3 regions of the Brevibacterium sp. H602 genome follow, and region 2 is predicted to be linked to each of the others. Evidence: predicted binding sites of a transcription regulator. Region 2 holds the regulator's gene; each other region holds the start of a gene.

Region 1 (7,211 bases), on a different contig from region 2:
GCGACGATCGGCGGGCATGCCAATGAGCTGCTCGGTCATACTCTCTTCGGTCTGCCTCTCAACACGAGCTTCGTCAAGCTGCTCGGCGCCGGCGATCTGACGGGCACCGCGATCACGGTCTACCTCGTCCTCGTCGTCCTCATCGCCGTCGTCGCCGGGTTCTCCCGGCACCTGCTCACCCCGGCCACACCCGAGGCTCCGACCGCTCCCCCGGCGAAGAACGGGGCAGATGCTCCGGCGATGCCGGATCTGTCCGGAGTGATGAAGACTCTGAGCTTCATGCCCTTCCTCACCGCGATCTTCGCGCTCTTCGTCCCCTTGGCCGCCGCTCTCTACCTGGCGACGACGACCACGTGGACGCTCGGCGAACGGCTCGTCCTCAACCGCCTCCTCGGAGCGAACGAATCGCAGTCGGAGGCGACCACCGCGGTGTCCGGCTGAGTCGGGAGCACAACAGAGCCCGGGGCGGAGGATTCCCATCCTCCGCCCCGGGCACTGTGGCGGCGGCCGGCGCGGGCCGCCTCGGCGATCGAATGATCAGGCGATCATCGGCTCCGGGCGGGTCCCGGCAACGACCTTGAGTGCGCCGTCGACGACAGTGGCGCGCACGGTGCCGCCCTCATCGACCGCCTCGGTGACGAGGAGATCGGCGATGCGGTCGTCGACTTCGCGCTGGATCGTGCGACGCAGCGGACGAGCGCCGAACTCGGGTTCGTACCCTTCGTCGGCCAGCCAGTCGAGAGCCTCTGCCGAGACGTCGAGGGCGATGCCCTGAGCCTCGAGGCGCTGCTTCGACGCGGCCAGCTGCTGATCGACGATGGACCGCAGCTGCTCACGGTCGAGCCGCGAGAACATCACGGTGTCATCGATGCGGTTGATGAACTCCGGCCGCATGAACTCCTTGAGGCGACCCATGACCTTGGCCTTGAGATCCTTCTCCGCGTCTCCCGCAGCACCGGAGGCGAAGCCCAGCGGAGTGCCGGACATGAACTCGGAACCGAGGTTCGAGGTCATGATGACCACGGTGTTGCGGAAGTCGACCGTGCGGCCCTGGCCGTCGGTGAGCCGTCCGTCGTCGAGGACCTGCAGCAGCAGGTTGAACGCATCCGGGTGGGCCTTCTCGACCTCGTCGAGGAGGATGACCGAATATGGGCGACGGCGGACCTTCTCCGTCAGCTGCCCCGCCTCGTCGTAGCCGACGTAGCCGGGAGGAGCACCGACGAGGCGGGACACCGTGTGGCGTTCTCCGAACTCGCTCATATCGAAGCGGATCATGGCCGACTCGTCGTCGAACAGGGTCTGCGCCAGAGCCTTCGCCAGCTCAGTCTTGCCGACACCGGTGGGGCCGAGGAAGAGGAAGCTGCCGATGGGCCGATTGGGATCGGCCATACCGGTCTGGCTGCGGCGGATCGCGCGCGACACGGCGGTCACGGCTTCATCCTGTCCGACCACGCGGTCGTGGAGGACCTCTTCCATGTTCGCCAGTCGTGCCTTCTGGCTCTGCGTCATCCGTGCTGCCGGGATTCCGGTGGCCCGGGAGACCACGTGCGCGATCTCCTGTTCACCGATGATCGCCTCGGCGGCAGCGGTCTTCGCGGCCTCCGCGTCCGGGTTCTCGGCGGATTCGATCCGGGCGGTCACCTCGTTGATCTCATCGCGGACACGGCCGGCACGCTCGTAGTCCTCCACCTCGATAGCGGACTTCTTCTCCGCTTCGAGTTCGGAGAGATTGAGCTTGAGCGCGTCGATATCGACCGCGGGTCCGCGCCTGAGCGACATCCGGGCACCGGCCTGATCGATGAGGTCGATGGCCTTGTCCGGCAGGAAGCGGTCGGTGATGTAGCGGTTCGACAGCTCCACGGCCGCACGGACCGCCTCGGCGGTGTAGGTGACCTCGTGGAACTCCGCGTAGCGGTCCTTGAGCCCGTCGATGATCGTCACCGCATCCTCGACGCTCGGCTCACCCACGGTCACCGGCTGGAAGCGACGCTCGAGAGCCGAATCCTTCTCGATGGTGCGGTACTCCTTGAGCGTGGTCGCGCCGATCATGTGCAGATCGCCGCGGGCCAGGCGCGGTTTGAGGATGTTGCCGGCGTCCATCGAGTTCGCCTCGCCGTTGCCTCCGGCACCGACGAGGGTGTGGAGTTCGTCGACGAAGACGATCATGTCTCCGTCATCGGCGATCTCGTTGAGTGCTCCGGTCAGGCGCTCCTCGAAGTCACCGCGGTAGCGGGTGCCGGCGAGCATTCCGGGCATGTCGAGAGCGATGATGCGCTTGCCCTGCAGCTGCTTGGGCACTTCGCCCGAGTGGATGGCCTGAGCGAGGCCTTCGGCGACCGCGGTCTTGCCAACGCCGGCCTCACCGAGGAGGACCGGGTTGTTCTTCGTCCGGCGGGCGAGGATCTCGATCGTCTGTTCGATCTCCTCCGAGCGGCCGATGACGGGATCGAGCTTGCCCTCGGCGGCGAGCTCGGTGAGGTCCGTGCCGAACTTCTCCAGCACTGATTCCTGACCGTCCTCACCCTCGGCCTCCTGGCCGGGGTGCATCCCTGCGGCTTCGGCCGCCTCGGCACCGGCCTGCAGCGCGGCCTGGGTGACGCCTGCCTGCGCGAGGATCCGCCCGGCGGGCATCTCCTGGTTGAGCACGAAGGCGAAGAACATGTGTTCGGGATCGATGTAGGTCGACCCGAACGCTCGCGCCACCTGGTAGGCGTCGAGCAGGGCGCGCTGGGCCGAACCGGTCAGTGTGGGCGTGGAATCCGCCTCGGTGTCGGTTGCAGCCGGAAGGCGCTCTTCGATCGCATGGGCGATGGCCTCGGGATCGGCACCGGCCTGGCGCACGGCGGAGATTCCGGGTTCGGCATCGACCATGGTGCGCAGGATGTGGAGCGCGTCGACCTCGGACTGACCGTGTCGTCCTGCGAACTCCGCGGCCGCTTCGATGACCTCGTGGCTGCGCTTGCTCAGCAGTCGGTTGATGTCGACGGAACGGCCTCGGCGGGCTCCGGTCTGTCCCTGGAGGAAACGAGCGAGGAACTCGTCGAACGAGTCTCCGCCCGAGCCTGCGGGTCCGAAGAATGTGGCCAAAGCTGACCTCCTCTTTCAAAGTTGAGCGTATACGACTCAATCAACAGGTGGATGCGGACATATATTCCCACCTGTCGCCCGCCCGACGACGGAGTGTGAACAACATCACCGTCGAGAAATGCATCGGATGCATTTCTGCATTTGGTGCAAATTTGCAAGAGGTGCATAATTTTCTGGTGAGTTCCGAACCGACCGAATCCCTGCGCGAGCGTCAGACCCGTGAGCGCCGCGCGTCCATCCACGCCGCGGCCGTCGATCTCGTCTTCGATCATGGGCTCGACGAGGTGACCGTGGCTCGGATCGCGGAAGCTGCGGAGGTCTCGACGCGCACGTTCTTCAACTATTTCCCCACCAAGGAGATGGCGATCGTCGGACTGACGACCTCTGACGATATCGCCGCCGCTCTGCAGCGATTCATCGAGGACTTCGAGCCCCGGCGCGAGCGTCTGGTGGAGGATCTCTCCTTCACCATCCGCGCCGCGTTCGAATTCCTGCTGCCGCGGTCGGCGAACAAGCAGAAGCTGCGCGCGATCCAGGCTCGGCATCCGCACCTCGGCATGCTCAGCATGGAGACGAAGCGGCACTACTCCGAGCAGATCATCACCGGCATCCGCCGGCGGGTCGAACGTCGCGGAATCACCTTTGCCGATGACGACACCGCCGCACGGGCCACGCGGATGCTCGCGCAGCTGTGCAGCATCCCGCTCGAGCATGCTTTCGCCTCTGCGCGGTTCGACACCGAACACGAATTGGACGACGAGCGAGTGGACCAGGCGTTCACCTCCTCGATCGAACTGTTCCTGACCCTCTTAGAAAGGCTGAAATGACCACTACCGCCACTGAGCCCGCTGCCGAGAGGCAGCACGGCGCCGAGGAGGAGCCGGAGATCGAGACCTCGTCGGTGATCCTGCTGTTCACCGGCCTGATGCTGGCAATGTTCATGTTCTCGCTCAACCAGACCATGCTGGCCACGGCCCTGCCGACCATCGTCGGCGACCTCAACGGCGTCGACCAGATGCTGTGGGTCTCGACGGCGTTCATGCTGGCGTCGACGATCATGATGCCGATCTACGGCAAGCTGGGCGATTCGTTCAACCGGAAGAAGATCTTCATCTTCGCCATCTGCATGTTCATCCTCGGTTCGGTCGTCGGCTTCCTGGCCCACAACATGGCCGTCCTCATCACCGCACGCGTCATTCAAGGCCTCGGCGGCGGCGGTCTCATCATCCTCTCGCAGGCTCTCATCGCCGCGGTTGTGCCGGCTCGCAAGCGCGGCCCGTACATGGGCATCATGGGAGCGAACTTCGCGGTCACCTCGGTGGCGGGACCGCTGATCGGCGGCTGGATCACCGAGGGTCCGGGCTGGCGCTGGACGTTCGCCCTCAACCTGCCGTTCGGCGTGCTCGCCCTCATCGCCGCCATCCTCTTCCTCAAGGTCCCCAAGTCGGACCGGTCGGTCAAACGCCATGTCGATGTCGCGGGCATGATCCTCATCGCCGAATTCACCTCGGCGCTCATCCTCACGACTTCGTGGGGCGGACATCAGTACGACTGGGACGATCCGATCATCATCGGACTCATCGCCATCGCCGTCATCAGCGCCGTCGTCTTCGTCTTCGTCGAACAGGCTGTGCCCGAACCCGTCATCCCGATGTTCGTGTTCAAGGACACGAACTTCGTCCTCTGCACGATCGCCGGCATGTGCATCGCCATCGGCATGTTCGGCGTCCTCTCGTACATGCCCACGTTCCTGCAGATGGCCCACGGGATCGAAGCGACGAAGGCCGGGCTCCTCATGGTGCCCATGATGGCCGTGATGCTGCCGAGCTCGGTCATCATCGGCTTCGTCGTCTCGAAGACGGGACGGTACAAGTGGTACCCGGTGCTCGGCAGCGCGATCGTCGGCGTCGCCCTCTTCCTCATGGGGACCTTCGTCACGGCCGACCAGAACGTTCTCGTCGTCATCGGCTGCCTGTGTGTGCTGGGCCTCGGCCTGGGACTGTCGATGCAGATGCTCGTGCTCATCGTCCAGAACTCGTTCCCGGTCGCGATGGTCGGCACGGCGACGGCGTCGAACAACTTCTTCCGGCAGATCGGCGGCACGCTGGGCATGTCGCTGATCGGTTCGCTCTTCACCTCGCGGCTGGCATCCAACCTCGAGGACGGCATCAAGTCCCTGGGACCTCAGGGCGCCCAGGCGATGAAGGGCACGGGGTCGAACTCACTGACCCCCGAGGTGGTCAAGTCGCTGCCCGATCCGATCCATTCGATCATCGTCAATGCGTACAGCGATGCGCTGGTGCCGATCTTCCTGTGGGTCTGCCCGCTGGGAATCATCGCGGCCGTCATCCTCATGTTCGTTCGCGAGAAGGCTCTGGCCACGAAGCTCGATGCAGGTGCCCCGGCGGACCATCAGCGTGAGGTCGTCGCAACCGACAGCATCGCTGTCGTCGAACAGCCTGGTTCGCTGACCCCCTCGGGCACGAGCTCCGTCAACGATGAGATCGAGTACGAGAAGGCCACGCGGGGTAACGGAGACTATTCTCTGCGGCCCCGCTCGCCCAAGCATTGAAACGCACATCCACGCACTGACAGCGCAGGCCCCGCAATTGCGGGGCCTGCGGTGTATCGGCCTGAGTCTGTCCGCGACTGCCGCGGAACTAGCTCTTCGAGGGCCACCCGTTCGGTTTGCAGCCCTGCAGACCCTTCGTCTGCTGCTGCATGAGCGGGGCGGTCTTGCCCGGTCCGGGGCAGGATTCGTGGCCGTGGCCGAGGGCGTGACCGACCTCGTGGTTGATGAGGTACTGCCGGTACTGGACGATGTCGTCGAACTCTTCGGTGGCCGAGACCCAGCGCTTGGCGTTGAGGATGACGTTGGGTCCGTTGCGACACGAGAGTTTGCCCAGGGTCCGCAGCGGCAGACACATCTCGTCGACGGTATCGGGGCTGGCGATGGAGATCATCGTGTCCTGACCTTCATCGACGAGCTCGATGGAGACGTCGTCCATGTCCTGCCAGCCGCGTTCGTCCTGGAGGGTCTTGATGATGAAGTCGCCGGCCTCATCGACGTTGATGGGCAGGTTGTCCTCGACGCGCAGGGCAACTTTGAACGTCTTGCCCTCGTCGCGGTTGGGTCCGGTCTCCTCTTTCGGCCGGTCCCATCTGCCGCTGCCGTGGGTGTCGATATCGCCTTCGCTGACTCCGGCCGCTCCGGCGTCCTCGACGTTCGCGGTCTCGGTGGGCTCGCTGGTTTCGGTGGCTGAGCCGCTCGGGCCCGGCGAGGCGGCCTGCGTTTCGGCTGCCTTCGGAGTCGGCCGGGTCTCTTCGTCGGCGGCGGGCGCGCAGGCGCTCAGCCCGACGATCAGCGAGACAGCGGCAAGCGAGGTCAGGGTGCGGAGGCGTGGACGGGAGACAAGACGGGTTCGACTGAGCACGCCTGTGAGTCTATCTCCTGCCGATTCATCGAGAAACGGGCTGCGTGTCGAGAAACGTGCGCACACACCCGTGTCTCGACACTCAGCCCGTTTCTCGGCGAGTGATCAGAACTCGAGCACGCCGCCGGGTCCGCGCAATCTGGCACGCAGACGGCAGTCCGGCCCCTCGACCACCGTGGTGTCACCGGCCCCGAGCACCTCGAGCACCTCCCGCGCCGCCTCGGGCTCGGGCGATTCCACACGGAATTCGAGCAGTTCGAGGGTGGGCAGGGCCGCCTCGGCGGGATGCACGGATTCGCCCCAGTCGATGAGAAACGGCTGCGCACCTGAGTGCGGCAGCGGGGAACGCGTGGTCAGCCGCCATTCGAGGCGGTCACCCTCGGCAGTGTCGCGAGCCATGTCCTGGACCTCGCCGAAGTCGATGCCCGCGGAGTTCGCGGCCGCGATCTTCGCGAGGAACGCCGGCGGATGGATGGCCCAGGTCTGCAGGGTCGGCTCGGCGGCCAGATGAGCGTCGAGCGGCAAGGTCCCGTCAGCGGGCGGCACCTGCTGCGGGTCGGGGCCGAGGATCTCGAGGTAGGTGTGGGCTCCCTCCGGCCAACCATTCGGGGTGAGCCCGAGCAGAGAGTTCGCGGTCCCTCGCCCCGGGTGCGAACCGCCGGGAACCGCACGCACCCCGGTGGCCTCTTC
Region 2 (7,211 bases):
GAAGGGCCTCGACGCGGTCAAGGACAGCAAGGCCATCCGCGTCAATGACGATGTCTGGTTCCTCGGCCTCGGCCCGACCGGGGCCGGTCAGATCCTCGACGATCTGGAAGGCCACCTCGGCGAGTGAATCTCCGAGGGGCTTCGCAGTGACGGCGAAGAAATCGCCTCTATGCTGACTCTCAATATCTGACTCGGAGAGGTCACCATGGGATCAGCAGTCCAGGCGAGAGGCGACGACGGGAGCGTCGGGCAGCTCGACCGTTACGCAGGAGAGCGCGAAGGCGGCGGCGCATCGGACAGTGCTGGTGCGATTCCTCTCATTGTCATCGCCGGGGTTCCCGGGGCGGGCAAGACGGAGGCGCTCGGAGTATTACGAGGCCGATCGCCTCAGGCACGGTCGGCGGACCCGGAGAACCTGCGACGTCGGCTGCGTCAGTGGATGCCGTGGTTGCCGTACGCGCTTGTCCGGCCGATTCTTCACACTATTGCCCATCTCTGCGTGCTCGCGCTCATGCTCAACAAGTGCGGCGGACCGCTGGTCATCCATGATCCGGGCACGCGCCGATGGAGTCGCCGACTCATTGTGGGCCTTGCAGGGATTCTCGGATATCGACCGATGATCGTCTTCATCGATACGGATCGAGAGTCCGCGCTTCGTGGTCAGGAGGAGCGGAAGAGGGTCGTGAGACGACGCGCCTTCGACCGTCATTGGAGGCGCTGGGTCGAGCTGCGCGAACGCGTCCTTCGTGGTGACAGCCTCGGTGACGGTGAGCCTTGGGGTCGTGTCGTGCTGTCGCATCGGGACGCTGTTGTCGATGATGTTCTCGGCCTGCTCGATGCCACAGCAGCTGTCTGAAAAGAATCTCTCTTCCGCCGGAATAAAACCATCCTCAGCAAAGTTGAGTCTGGTGTACGCAACTTTGATGAGGTCGACTTGACGGTCGAAACCTCGAAGAGAATACTTGAGTCCAGTTGGCTCAATGTGTGCGGTCGAGTGGTTCTGACTCAAGAACCGGAGCCGCCCGATCGCACACATTCGAGTCGCAGGAACTCACGATCTGTAAGGAGAGAAAACTATGGCACGTGCAGTTGGAATCGACCTCGGAACCACGAACTCCGTCGTTGCAGTCCTCGAAGGCGGCGAGCCGAAGGTCATCGCGAACGCCGAAGGCGGTCGCACGACCCCGTCCGTCGTCGCAGTCAACAAGAACGGCGACTCACTCGTCGGTGAGATCGCCAAGCGCCAGGCCGTCACGAACATCAAGAACACCGTCGCATCGGTCAAGCGCCACATGGGCACCGACTGGTCCACCGAACTCGGCGGCAAGAAGATGACGGCTCCCGAGGTTTCGGCCCGCATCCTCCAGAAGCTCAAGCACGACGCTGAGGAGTACCTGCAGGAGAAGGTCACCGACGCGGTGATCACCGTCCCTGCCTACTTCAACGACGCCGAGCGACAGGCCACGAAGGACGCCGGTGAGATCGCCGGACTCAACGTCTCGCGCATCATCAACGAGCCCACCGCTGCCGCTCTGGCCTACGGCCTCGAGCGCGGCAAGGAAGACGAGCTCATCCTCGTCTTCGACCTCGGTGGCGGTACCTTCGACGTCTCCCTGCTGGAAGTCGGCAAGGACGAAGACGACTTCTCCACCATTCAGGTCCGTGCGACCTCCGGTGACAACCGCCTCGGCGGTGACGACTGGGATCAGCGCATCGTCGACTGGCTGGTCGAGCAGGTCAAGAACAACTACGGCGTGGACCTGACCAAGGATGCCACCGCTCTGCAGCGCCTCAAGGAAGCCGCAGAGCAGGCCAAGAAGGAACTGTCCTCGGCCACCAGCACGAACATCTCGCTGCAGTACCTGTCGATGAGCGAGAACGGACCCATCCACCTGGATGAGACCCTCACCCGTGCGAAGTTCGAGGACCTGACCAAGGACCTCCTCGAGCGCACCAAGGCTCCGTTCCACGCAGTCATGAAGGACGCCGGTGTCTCCGTCAGCGACATCGACCACGTCGTCCTCGTGGGCGGTTCGACCCGTATGCCCGGCGTCTCCGCCGTCGTCACCGAACTCACCGGTGGCAAGGAGCCCAACAAGGGCGTCAACCCCGATGAGGTCGTCGCCATCGGCGCCGCCGTTCAGGCCGGTGTCCTCGTGGGTGAGCGCAAGGACGTCCTGCTCATCGACGTCACCCCGCTTTCGCTCGGACTCGAGACCAAGGGCGGCGTGATGACCAAGCTCATCGAGCGCAACACCCCGATCCCGACCAAGCGTTCGGAGACTTTCACCACCGCTGAGGACAACCAGCCCTCCGTGTCGATCCAGGTCTTCCAGGGTGAGCGTGAGTTCACTCGCGACAACAAGAACCTCGGCACCTTCGAGCTGACCGGCATCGCTCCGGCTCCGCGCGGTGTGCCGCAGATCGAGGTCGCCTTCGACATCGACGCCAACGGCATCGTCCACGTGTCGGCCACCGACAAGGGCACCGGCACCGAGCAGTCGATGACGATCACCGGCGGTTCCGCACTGCCGAAGGAAGACATCGACCGCATGGTCCGCGAGGCCGAGGAGCACGCTGAAGAGGACAAGAAGCGCCGTGAGGCTGCCGACGTCCGCAACAACGCGGAGAACCTCGCCTACCAGACCGAGAAGCTGCTGACCGACAACGCCGACAAGCTGCCGGAAGAGCTCAAGACCGAGATGCAGGGCGACGTCGACGCCGTCAAGGAAGCCCTCAAGGGTGAAGACGACGACGCCGTGAAGAGCGCCTACGACAAGCTCGTGGAGAACCAGCAGAAGATCGGCGAAGCCATCTACAGCCAGCAGGGCGGTGCCGAAGGCGCCGAAGCTGCCGGTGAGGGCGCAGCCGATGCAAGCGCCGACGACGATGTCGTCGACGCAGAAGTTGTCGACGATGAGGATGAGGAGAAGAAGTAATGACTGCCGAGGGCAACGACAAGTCGTCCGAGGAGCCAGGCTTCACCTTCAGTGACAAGCGCCGGGTCGATCCGAACACCGGTGAGGTCCGTCCCGAGGCCGACGCCCAGTCGGCCTCGGCCGGGGCCGGCGAGGAGCCGACCGCGGACCCGAACGCCGAACAGGCCGATGCCAGCGACCTCGGTGTGGACATCCCGTCCGACGCCTCGGGTCTCGAGGACATCGAGCCGGAGGCCGAGCCCGAACCGGGTTCGGAGGCAGCGGGATACCTGGCCGACCTCAAGCGCATCAACGCCGAATATGCGGCCTACCGGATGCGCGCCGACCGCGAACGTGAGCGTGCGGCACTCGGCGGCACGATCAAGGTCGTCGAGGCCCTGATCCCCGTGCTCGACGAGGTCAAGCTCGCTCGCGACAACGGCGATGTCACCGGGCCTTTCGAGACCCATGTGAACAAGCTCGTCGAATCGCTGAACAAGATCGGCGTCGAACAGTACGGAGAGGTCGGCGACGAATTCGACCCGAACATCCACGAGGCGCTCATGCAGCAACCTTCGGATGAGGTCGAGAATCCGACGCTCTTCCTGGTCATGCAGCCGGGCTACCGGATCGGGGAGCGCATCATCCGCGCCGCCCGCGTCGGTGTCCAGCAGCCGGAGGACTGAGCAGCGACCATGATCGCCGAGGCAGCCGCCCGCCCCGTACGCCGGTTCACCGACGTACGGGGCCGGGGAACCGCCTCGGCGGCGGTCCGGATCTTCGGGGCATTGCCCCGGGGATGCGGATTGTGAGAGGACAAGTGAATACCCTGATGACAGGATTGATTGGAAGGAAAGAAGGTGCCAGGTGAATACCGGACCTCAGAATGATTGGTTCGACAAGGACTTCTACAAAACCCTCGGCGTCTCCAAGGATGCTTCCGACGCCGAGATCAAGAAGGCTTATCGCAAGCTCGCGCGCAAGTATCACCCGGACGCCAACCCCGGTGATGAGAAGGCCGAGGAGAAGTTCAAGGAGATCGGCCAGGCCCACCAGGTGCTCTCCGACAGGGAATCCCGGGCCCAGTACGATCAGGTCCGCGCCATGGGCGGCGGCGCCAGGTTCAGCGCCGGTTCCGGTGGGCCCGGCGGGGCTGCCGGCGGCGGATTCGACGACGTGTTCTCCGACCTTTTCGGAGGCGGCGGACGCACCCGGACCCGCACGACCTACGGCGGTGGGGGAGACGTTCCCCCGGACCTGGCGGATCTGCTCGGCGGATTCGGCGGAGGTTTCGGCGGTGGCGGTTACGGCGGCTACCAGCCTCCGGTCAAGGGCGGCGACATCAAGTCGAGTACGACGCTGTCGTTCACCGAAGCGATCAACGGTGCCTCGGTGAAGCTGAACATGCCCGGCGGGAAGCCGCTGACCGTGCGGACACCGATCGGGGTCAAGGACGGGCAGAAGATCCGCCTGGCCGGCAAGGGCAAGACCAGCCCCAACGGCGGCGAGCCCGGTGACGTCATCCTCACCGTGCACGTGAGTCCGCACCCGGTCTTCACCCGCGATGGTGACAACCTGCGGATGGATCTGCCGATCAGCTTCGACGAGGCGGCCCTCGGCGCCGAGGTCAAGGTGCCGACCCTGGGCGGAATGCCCGTCAAGGTCAAGGTTGCACCGGGGACACCCTCGGGACGGACCCTGCGCGTCCGGGGCAAAGGTGTGAAGACGAAGAAGGGCTCCGGCGATCTGCTGGCGACAGTCCAGATCGTGGTGCCGAAGAATCTGTCCAAGGAAGCCAAACAAGCGGTCGAGTCCTTCAAGGCCGCCACCGAAGGTGAGGATCCACGCGCCGGCTTGCTGGACAAAGCCAAGGCCAGCTGAGGTGGTGAATCACAATGCACATTTCATCGAGTGCGGCGGTGTATGTCATCTCGGTGGCCGCGGATCTGGCGGGCATGCACCCGCAGACGCTGCGGCAGTATGACCGACTGGGTCTCGTCTCTCCGGAACGCACTGCGGGCCGGGGTCGGCGTTATTCCGGGAAGGACATCGCCAAGTTGCGACTGATCCAGCAGCTGTCGCAGGACGAGGGAGTCAACCTCGTCGGGATCAAGAAGATCATCGACCTGCAGAATCAGGTCGACGCGCTCAAGAGCCGCAATGAGGAGCTCGAGGACGAAGTTCGGGCACGAAGGTCGGCGCAGGAACGCGATGCGCGTGTCTTCGCCGCCGGCACCGCCGGCGATGTCGTGTCGATCGCTCGCGGCCGCCGTCCGCAAGGGCGGCCCGAACCCGGCGCTCTGGTCCTCTACAACCGGTACCGGCGGCGCTGACCCGGTTCCTGCTGGGACGGCGATGATAGAGAAGGGCACGAACCCGCGTGGGGTTCGCGCCCTTCTCTATCTGCGCTGAATGATCATTGGGCACCGATCCGGTGCCCACAATGTCCCCTGCCGACATCTGCCCGAAACAGAACCGACATGTGCGGAAACAATCGACTGCGATGATTGTCGTTGACATGGCCGACGCACACGTCAGGAACGCGCAATGACACTGTCTCCGAGCAGGACCACAGCACCTCCCGAGCCGCGGAACGAAGCAAAGCTCGCCGCCTCTGAGAGCCTCGAGGACTACACGCTCCGCTTCGCCCCCAGGTCGTACCGGAAATGGGCGCCGGGGGTCGTCGCGACGAGTGCGCTGGGCGGCATCGCCTACCTCGCCGACTTCTCGATCGGTGCAAACATCGGCATCGCCCACGGCACGGCGAACGGCATCCTCGGCATCCTCGTCGCGGCCCTCATCATCTTCCTCACCGGATGGCCGCTGGCGTTCTACGCCGCCCGCTACAACCTCGACCTCGATCTCATCACCCGCGGGTCGGGCTTCGGCTACTACGGGTCCGTCATCACCAACGTCATCTTCGCGACCTTCACCTTCATCTTCTTTGCCCTCGAAGGTTCGATCATGGCTCAGGGACTCTACCTCGGCCTCGGCATTCCCCGGCCGATCGGCTACCTCGTGTCCACCGTGCTCATCTTCCCGCTGGTCATCTACGGCATGAAGGTCCTCGCCAAGCTGCAGGTCTCCACGACCCCGCTGTGGCTGCTGCTCATGGTCATCCCCGTCGGCTACCTCATCGCCTGGCAGCCGGAATCGGTCGCCGACTTCTTCGCCTACACCGGCGAGGAGGGCGAAGGGGCGAACTTCGCCTCGGTCATGCTCGCCGCCGGAGTCTGCCTCTCGCTCATCGCCCAGATCGCCGAACAGATCGACTACCTGCGTTTCATGCCGCCGCGCACCCCCGAGAACCGGCGGTGCTGGTGGGCCGCCGTCATCCTCGCGGGGCCCGGTTGGGTGATCTTCGGGGCCACGAAGCAGATCATCGGCATGTTCCTCGCGGTCTACCTCATCGCCAACGTTCCCGGCGCCGTGAGCTTCGCGAACGAACCCGTCCAGCAGTTCCTCGCCACCTATCAGCAGATGATGCCGCAATGGCTGGCTCTCTTCCTCGCCGTGGTGCTCGTCGTCATCTCCCAGGTGAAGATCAATGTCACCAACGCCTACTCGGGGTCGCTGGCATGGACGAACTCCTACACCCGGATCACGAAGCGCTATCCCGGGCGGATCACCTTCCTCATCGTCAACCTGCTCATCGCGCTGGCGCTGATGGAGTTGAATATGTTCGACTTCCTCAACGCGATCCTCAGCTTCTACGCGAACCTCGCGATGTCGTGGATCTGCGTCGTCGCCGCGGACATCGCCATCAACAAGTATCTGCTGAAGCTCTCCCCGAAGATCCCCGAGTTCCGGCGCGGCATGCTCTACGACTGGAACCCGGTCGGAATCGTCTCACTGGTGCTCGCCGGCGGTATCTCCATCGCCATCTACTTCGGGGCGTTCGGGGCGACGGTCCAACCGTTCTCACCCCTGTTCGCCGTCGGCATCGCGATCGTCGCGACCCCGCTCATGGCGATCATCACCCGCGGCAGGTACTACCTGCGTCGGACGGACGACGGTATCGACCTGCCGATGTTCGACGAGCACGGCAACCCCTCGGGCGAGACCCTGCGCTGCCATGTGACCGAGATGGAGTTCGAACGTCCCGACATGATCGCTTCGGCGAAGACGGGAGAGAACGGGGAGCGTCTCTACCTCAGCTCACTCGCACTCTCGACCGACCGCCTCGGCGAGCACATCCTGCCCGCCGATCACCCGCGTGAACGCGCGGAGGACTGAAGGAACCACACAGAGACCATGCATTTCACACCGGCCGACACCGAGAAGCTCCTCCTG
Region 3 (7,211 bases), on a different contig from region 2:
GATCTCACCGTCCTCGTCACCGGCGGCACCTCGGGAATCGGTCGAGCCGTCGCCGAGGCGCTGGCGGCGAAAGGCTGCACGGTGCTGGCAACCGGCCGAAACCCCGACCGCATCTCCCCCGCCGATCGGATCCCCGGTGTCCGCTATCTTCCACTGGATCTCGCCGATCCCGACGGCCCCGACCGACTGGCCACGGAGCTCGAGGAACTCGGCCTGCTCGACGGCATCGATGTGCTCATCAACAATGCCGGTGAGAGCCAGTCGGGTCCGTTCGAAGAGCTCCCGGCTGATGCCATCGAACGGCTCTTCCGCACGAATGTGTTCGGCCCCGTTCGTTTGAGCCAACTCGTACTGCCCGGAATGCGTGCACGGCAGGCGGGGCGCATCATCATGGTCGGGTCGATGCTCGCCAGCTTCCCACTGGCCCACCGCAGTTCCTATTCGGCGGCGAAGGCGGCTCTGCGCGCTTTCGCCACGGCGGCTCGGCAGGAGCTCTCGCCCTTCAGCGTCTGGGTGAGCACCGTCGAACCGGGATCGATCGCCACGGGTATCGGGATGCGCCGGACGAAGTACCTCGAAGAGGGCTCGCCCTATACGCAGGACGTGACGACGATGCTCGAGCACCTCGACGCCAACGAGCGCGGCGGCATTCCGGCGGCCAAGGTTGCGGCCACGATCGTCGATGCGATCATCGCGCCGAGGCCGCGGGAGTTCTACGCCGTCGGCAGCAGGGCACCGCTGCCGTTTCTGCTGGGGCGTGCGCTTCCACGTGAGCTCGTGTCGAAGATCGTCGCCGCCCAGCACGGCCTCAAGCGATGACAGGAACCGCGGTCGGCTCAACCCCAGCTGAACTGCGGGCCAGTCTGACACGTCCGGCGGCCTGGGCCCAAGGCAGACGCGCACCTGCGGCTCGAACCGGAACCGCCTCTGAGCCCTGGCGTCCTACTGCAGGCGAGACGGGATGAGGTGCTGGGTGGTCGAGATGCCGAGCACCCGCTGCTGCCGGGACAGGTTGTACGTCCGGTCCGACTGCAGGTATCTGACGAGGAAGAGCTTCGCGCGGTCTCCGCGTTTGAACACGCCCTTGATCTTGAGCCCGAGCTTCGCCGCCACCAGTGCCTTGTCCTTCGCAACACCCTCGATGACGACCTGGTCATAGTCCATCCGCGCAAAGTGAGTGACAATCGCCTCTTTGAGCCGGTACGGAATCGGGTCACCGATATTGAAGGGACCCGCTGCCGAAGGCACGTCGAGGCAGGCGAGCGCGGCCCGCACCACATTGTCGACATGCGTCAGGGTGATCTTCTGCCTGCCGCCGCCGGGCAGCCGCAGGACACCCTTCTTCGACATCCGCGACAGGAACGGCATGAGCATCGTCTCCCTGGGACCGTAGACGGCCGCGGGGCGCAGGATCGCAGCATCGGGACGGATCCTCATGACGAGCTGCTCGGCGAGAGCATGAGTGCGAGAGTATGCGTCGGCGAAGTCGTTGGGGTCCTTCGGCCCGGCTTCCTCCCACAGCTCGGCGTGGGGTTCGGACTCGGAGTACACCGTCGTCGAGGACACGTGGACGATGCGGGCCTTCGGAAACGCATCGAGGACATGACGTGTGCCCGTCACCTTCACGTTGTAGAGAGCGTCGTCATCGGCGCTGACGGACGCGATTCCAGCACAGTGGAAGACCGCGGTCACATTCTTGGCCAGGGAGGTCACCGAGGCGGACGCGGGTTCGGTGATGTCCCAGTGTTGGAAGTTCACCCCGGGGATCTCGGGATCTCGCCGGCACAGCGCGTAGACTGTTTCGTCCCTGTCGGCGAGCGCCCGTGCAATGGCACCACCGATGAAGCCGCTGGCTCCGGTCACAATCACCGCCACGACATTCCCTTTCTCATCTTCACACCCGCCGCCTCAGCGGCGGTGCTGCCACTGCGGCTCCCTCTTCGTCAGGAAGGCGTCGATCCCTTCCTGCGCATCGGCCGCGACGGCAGTGTCCGCCATCACCTGCGACATCCGCGCATAGGCATCGGCCACAGGCAGCTCCCGCTGTTCGTAGAACGCGGCCTTTCCTAGGGCAACTGTAGCCGACGAGGCGGACGCGACCCTGAGAGCCAATTCCAAGGTGGCGGACTCGAGGTCGGCGTCGACGACGACATCGGAGACGAGACCGAACTTCAGCGCATCCTCGGCGGTCACGAAATCACCGGTCAGCAGCATCCGCATCGCCTGCTTCGCCGGCACCGCCCGGGAGAGGGCCACCATCGGAGTCGAACAGAACAGACCGATCTTCACTCCCGGAGTTGCGAATCTGGCGGACTCGGCGGCAACGGCCAGATCGCAGCTCGCCACCAGCTGGCAGCCGGCCGCCGTGGCCACACCCTGCACCTGCGCGATGACCGGCTGCGGGATGGATTGGATGAGCTGCATCAGTCGGGCACAGGCGTCGAACGTGGTCTGCTGCGTCTCCAGATCCGCCCCGCGGATCTCGGTGAGATCATGACCGGAGCTGAACACATGACCGGCGGTGATGAGGATGACCGCGCGCACATCGATACGCTGCCCCAACTCGGTGAGGGTGTCGATGAGGTCTTCCATGACCTCACGCGACAGTGCGTTGCGCGTGGACGGCCGGTTGATCGTCACGGACGCGACTCCGTCGTCGAGCTGCGCGAATACAATTGATTCCGACATAGCCTCATTCTGCCAAAGGTCGCCGGGCCCGGCGCGGAATCTGCGCAGACGATTTCCGCCCGCCTCCGGACACGTCTGCCCCGGTGGGAGCGATTCGGAGGGACTGGCATGACCACACTGCTGATGATCATCGGATTCGGTGCCGCCACCTCGGTGGTGGTCGGGTTGGGGCAGAAGCTCAAACTTCCGTGGCCGGCGCTCATGGTCCTCATCGGCATCGCCGGTGCGTTCATCCCCACCTTCGCCGAGGTGGCCATCGATCCCGAGCTCGTCCTCCCCCTCTTCCTGCCGCCCCTGCTCTTCGCCGCCGCGCAGAAGACATCGTGGGCGCTGTTCGCGATCCGGTGGCGCACGATCCTCGGCATGTCCGTGGCGCTGGTCGGGGTGACCGTGGCCGCAGTCGCCGGTTCTGCGGTCTTCCTCATCCCCGGAATCACGATCGCCGCGGCCATCGCACTCGGCGCCATGCTCGCCCCACCCGACCCGGTCGCCGTCGAAGCCGTGGCCAGCACCGTGTCGATCCCGCGCCGCATCATGTCGACCCTGCAGAGCGAGGGCCTGTTCAACGACGCCGCTTCGCTGGTCATCTTCCAGACCGCGATGGCCGCGGTATTGGCCGGCACCGAGGTGGACTACGCAGATCTGGCCGTGTCGTTCGTCGTCTCCGCCGTCGTGGCGATCATCGTCGGCCTCGTCCTGTCCTTCGCTGCCTGGTGGGTGATGGAGAAGATCGATCACACGATCGCTCGCTCCTCCCTCATGCTCGTCCTGCCCTTCGGCGTCTACCTCGTGGCCGAGCACTTCCACGCCAGCGGGGTCATCGCCGTCGTCGTGGCCGCCCTCGAGGTGCGGCGCCGCGATGTCGAGGGCAACTCGGCGGAGCGGGTGACGCAGAATTCGACGTGGCAGGTCCTCGAGATGCTCATCACGGGAATCGCCTTCGGACTCATCGGCCTCGATCTGCGCCTCATCGTCGAATCCGAACACGCCGACCTCGGTCGCGCACTGCTCGTCGGCGGGCTCATCGCTCTCATCGTCGTCGCCGTCCGTTTCGTATGGCTGCTGCTCGGCACCCTCATCGAACGCAAGCGACGTGAGGAGGATCCGGATGCCGCACCTTTGAGCGTCCGCGATGCCACGCTGATGACCTGGGGCGGGATGCGCGGCCTCGCCACGGTCGCCCTGGCCCTGTCGATCCCGGCCACGACGAGTTCCGGTGCTCCGTTCCCCGGCCGGTCCTATGTCGTCGTCGCGGCCGCGGTGGTCCTGCTGCTCACTCTGGTGCTGGCGGGCCTGAGCTTTCCGACCGTCGTCGCTCTCCTCGGCATCGACGACGAGGCGGAGAAGGAACATCAGGCGACCAGGGACATCGCTCTGCGCGCCTACAAGGCCGCGATGCGTGAGATCAAGAACGATGACAGTCTGCCCGACGACGTCATCGAACCGCTGCGGGCACGGTTCAAAGTCCTGCACGATCAGCTTAGCGGAACCACCGATGACCAGGCGAGCTCGGAACAGGCGATGGCCTTCAAGGAACACCGGGAGCAGATGCTGGCCGTGCAGAAGAAAGCCATGCAGTCCGCCCGCGCCGAGGTGCTCAAGGCCCGGCGCGAACGCGGCACCGACCCGGAGATCGCCGACCGCGTGCTCCACCGCTTCGACCTCCAATCGGTCATCACGAGGTAGGGGCGGGCGGCGAAATACTTCTCGATTTTCAAAGTTGAGCGGAATAGACTCAACTTTGTCGGCGTTGTTCTTTTCGAGAGCTGAAATCAGCACAGATTCTGAGAAGGAGATGCGTACATGGACGCACAGATGACAACCAAATCCCGGGAGGCGCTGCAGACCGCGGTCAACGACGTCGTCGCCCGGAAGAACAACCAGATCGAACCGGCCCACCTCGTCGCGGCCCTGCTCGGCCAGCCCGATTCGCTCGCCGCGACCCTGCTGACGAAGGTCGGCGCCGACCCGCAGACCGTGCTGCGGTCCATCGAATCCGTGATCAGCGGGTTCCCCACCGTCAGCGGATCCACCGTCAGCCAGCCGGGACTCTCCCGCGCCGGCCTGGAGATGATGAACCTCGCACAGGAGGAGATGACGGCGCTCGGCGACCAGTTCGTCTCGACCGAGCACCTGCTGCTCGCCGCCGCGGCCGGCAAGGACGGCGCCGGCGAAGCGCTGCGCGCGAATGGGGCCAACAGGGACGCACTGCTCGCGGCCCTGCCCGAGCTGCGTGCCGGGAAGAAGGTCACCTCGGAGAACCCCGAGGAGACGATGCAGTCGCTGGAGAAGTTCGGCATCGACCTCACCGCCGTCGCCCGGGAAGGCAAGCTCGACCCGGTGATCGGCCGCGATAAGGAAGTGCGCCGCGTCGTGCAGGTGCTCTCCCGCAGGACGAAGAACAACCCCGTCCTCATCGGTGAGCCCGGCGTCGGCAAGACCTCCGTCGTCGAAGGCCTGGCCCAGCGGATCGTGGCCGGAGACGTGCCCGAATCGCTGCGCGACAAGACCCTCATCAGCCTCGACCTCTCCGCAATGGTCGCCGGTGCGAAGTACCGCGGCGAGTTCGAGGAGCGGTTCAAGGCCGTGCTCGAGGAGATCAAGAACGCCGACGGTCGGATCATTACCTTCATCGACGAACTCCACACGATCGTCGGTGCCGGTGCCGGCGGGGATTCCTCGATGGACGCGGGCAATATGCTCAAGCCGATGCTCGCCCGTGGTGAGCTCCGGATGATCGGCGCAACCACGCTGGACGAGTACCGCGAGAACATCGAGAAGGATCCCGCCCTGGAGCGGCGGTTCCAGCAGGTCTTCGTCGGTGAGCCCAGTGTCGAGGACACGATCGCGATCCTGCGCGGACTCAAGGAACGCTACGAGGCCCACCACAAGGTCTCGATCAACGACGGCGCCCTGGTCGCGGCCGCGACGATGTCGAACCGGTACATCACCGGCAGGCAGCTGCCGGACAAGGCCATCGACCTCGTCGACGAGGCGGCTTCCCGCCTGCGGATGGAGATCGATTCGGCTCCGGTCGAGATCGATGAGCTCCGCCGCGCCGTGGACCGCCTGAAGATGGAGGAGATGGCCCTGGCGAAGGAGACCGACTCCGCCTCGATCGAGAGGTTGAGTGCTCTGCGTGCCGATCTCGCCGACAAGGAGGAGGAGCTGCGCGGACTCGAAGCCACATGGGAGTCCCAGCGTGCCGGCCTCAACCGGGTCGGTGAGCTGAAGACGAAGCTCGACGAGCTGCGTTCGGCCGCCGAGAAGGCCCAGCGCGACACGGACCTCGAGACCGCATCCCGTCTGCTCTACGGCGAGATCCCCGCCGTGCAGAAGGAGATCGCCGAAGCCGAAGCCGCCGAAGCCCAGGCCGAGGCGGGAGCGAATTCCGATCAGATGGTCTCGGACAAGGTCTCCAGCAACGACATCGCCGAGGTGGTCTCCTCGTGGACGGGCATCCCCGCCGGACGCCTCGTCCAGGGCGAGGTCGAGAAGCTGCTGGGAGCCGAGGGCATCCTCGGTGAGCGTCTCATCGGGCAGAAGAACGCCGTCGCCGCGGTCTCCGACGCCATCCGCCGTTCGCGGGCCGGTGTCGCAGACCCGGATCGTCCGACCGGTTCGTTCCTGTTCCTCGGACCCACCGGCGTCGGCAAAACGGAGCTCGCGAAGTCTCTCGCGGACTTCCTCTTCGACGACGAGAAGGCCCTGATCAGGATCGATATGAGCGAATACGGTGAGAAGCACACCGTGTCCCGCCTCGTCGGTGCCCCTCCGGGCTACGTCGGATACGACGAGGGCGGCCAACTCACCGAGGCGGTCCGCCGTCGCCCGTACTCCGTCGTCCTGCTCGACGAGGTGGAGAAGGCGCACCCGTCCGTGTTCGACATCCTGCTGCAGGTCCTCGACGACGGTCGGCTCACCGACGGTCAGGGACGCACGGTCGACTTCAGGAACACCATCCTGATCCTGACCTCGAACCTCGGTTCGCAGTTCCTCGTCGACAAGAGCCTCTCGACCGAGGAGCAGCGGAGCAAGGTGCTCGATGTCGTGCATGCGACGTTCAAGCCCGAGTTCCTCAACCGTCTCGATGACATCGTGCTCTTCGACGCGCTCAGCCAGACCGAACTCGCGTCGATCGTCGATCTGCAGATCTCGCACATGTCGCGCCGGCTCTCCGACCGTCGGGTTTCACTCGAGGTCACTCAGGGGGCCGAGGACTGGTTGGCACTCGAAGGCTACGATCCGGCGTTCGGTGCCCGCCCGCTGCGCAGGCTGGTTCAGCGTGAGATCGGCGACAAGCTGGCCCGCGCACTGCTCGCCGGCGACGTCGTCGACGGGGACACCGTGGTCGTCGATCTGCCCGAGGACCCCGAAGCCACCGGCCTGGAGCTGCGCCCCAAGCGCTAAGGCTCACCGCCGGGGCGTGCTGAGCGGATTCAGCCCAGTTTGAGTTGAATAGCACCTGTTTGAACATAGGCTATTCAACTCAAACTGGGCTGTTTCGCTGACCGCAGCGCAGC

Evidence for each region. The regulator HspR, encoded in region 2, represses chaperone genes until heat shock. The targets are predictions, from matches to a motif close to AAGTTGAGTCNNNNNGACTCAACTT.
Region 1: the regulator HspR is predicted to act here: its motif matches at 3,106-3,130, upstream of ACSBQT_RS13590 (ATP-dependent Clp protease ATP-binding subunit).
Region 3: the regulator HspR is predicted to act here: its motif matches at 4,406-4,430, upstream of clpB (ATP-dependent chaperone ClpB).

Annotation. Positions count from the first base shown of each region.
Region 1 is NZ_JBPIZD010000018.1:42,123-49,333, reverse strand. Features, by position in the region: gene ACSBQT_RS13595 (YidC/Oxa1 family membrane protein insertase) at 1-441, shown strand, start outside; gene ACSBQT_RS13590 (ATP-dependent Clp protease ATP-binding subunit) at 538-3,087, opposite strand; gene ACSBQT_RS13585 (TetR/AcrR family transcriptional regulator) at 3,264-3,914, shown strand; gene ACSBQT_RS13580 (DHA2 family efflux MFS transporter permease subunit) at 3,911-5,659, shown strand; gene ACSBQT_RS13575 (DUF3152 domain-containing protein) at 5,748-6,521, opposite strand; gene ACSBQT_RS13570 (VOC family protein) at 6,627-7,211, opposite strand, start outside.
Region 2 is NZ_JBPIZD010000035.1:8,366-15,576, reverse strand. Features, by position in the region: gene ACSBQT_RS17165 (ABC transporter substrate-binding protein) at 1-127, shown strand, start outside; gene ACSBQT_RS17160 (AAA family ATPase) at 206-856, shown strand; gene dnaK (molecular chaperone DnaK) at 1,077-2,939, shown strand; gene ACSBQT_RS17150 (nucleotide exchange factor GrpE) at 2,939-3,604, shown strand; gene ACSBQT_RS17145 (DnaJ C-terminal domain-containing protein) at 3,786-4,799, shown strand; gene ACSBQT_RS17140 (heat shock protein transcriptional repressor HspR) at 4,814-5,251, shown strand; gene ACSBQT_RS17135 (purine-cytosine permease family protein) at 5,466-7,154, shown strand; gene ACSBQT_RS17130 (urease subunit gamma) at 7,173-7,211, shown strand, end outside.
Region 3 is NZ_JBPIZD010000014.1:88,419-95,629, reverse strand. Features, by position in the region: gene ACSBQT_RS12115 (SDR family NAD(P)-dependent oxidoreductase) at 1-819, shown strand, start outside; gene ACSBQT_RS12110 (NAD-dependent epimerase/dehydratase family protein) at 943-1,875, opposite strand; gene ACSBQT_RS12105 (enoyl-CoA hydratase) at 1,909-2,688, opposite strand; gene ACSBQT_RS12100 (Na+/H+ antiporter) at 2,797-4,374, shown strand; gene clpB (ATP-dependent chaperone ClpB) at 4,492-7,098, shown strand.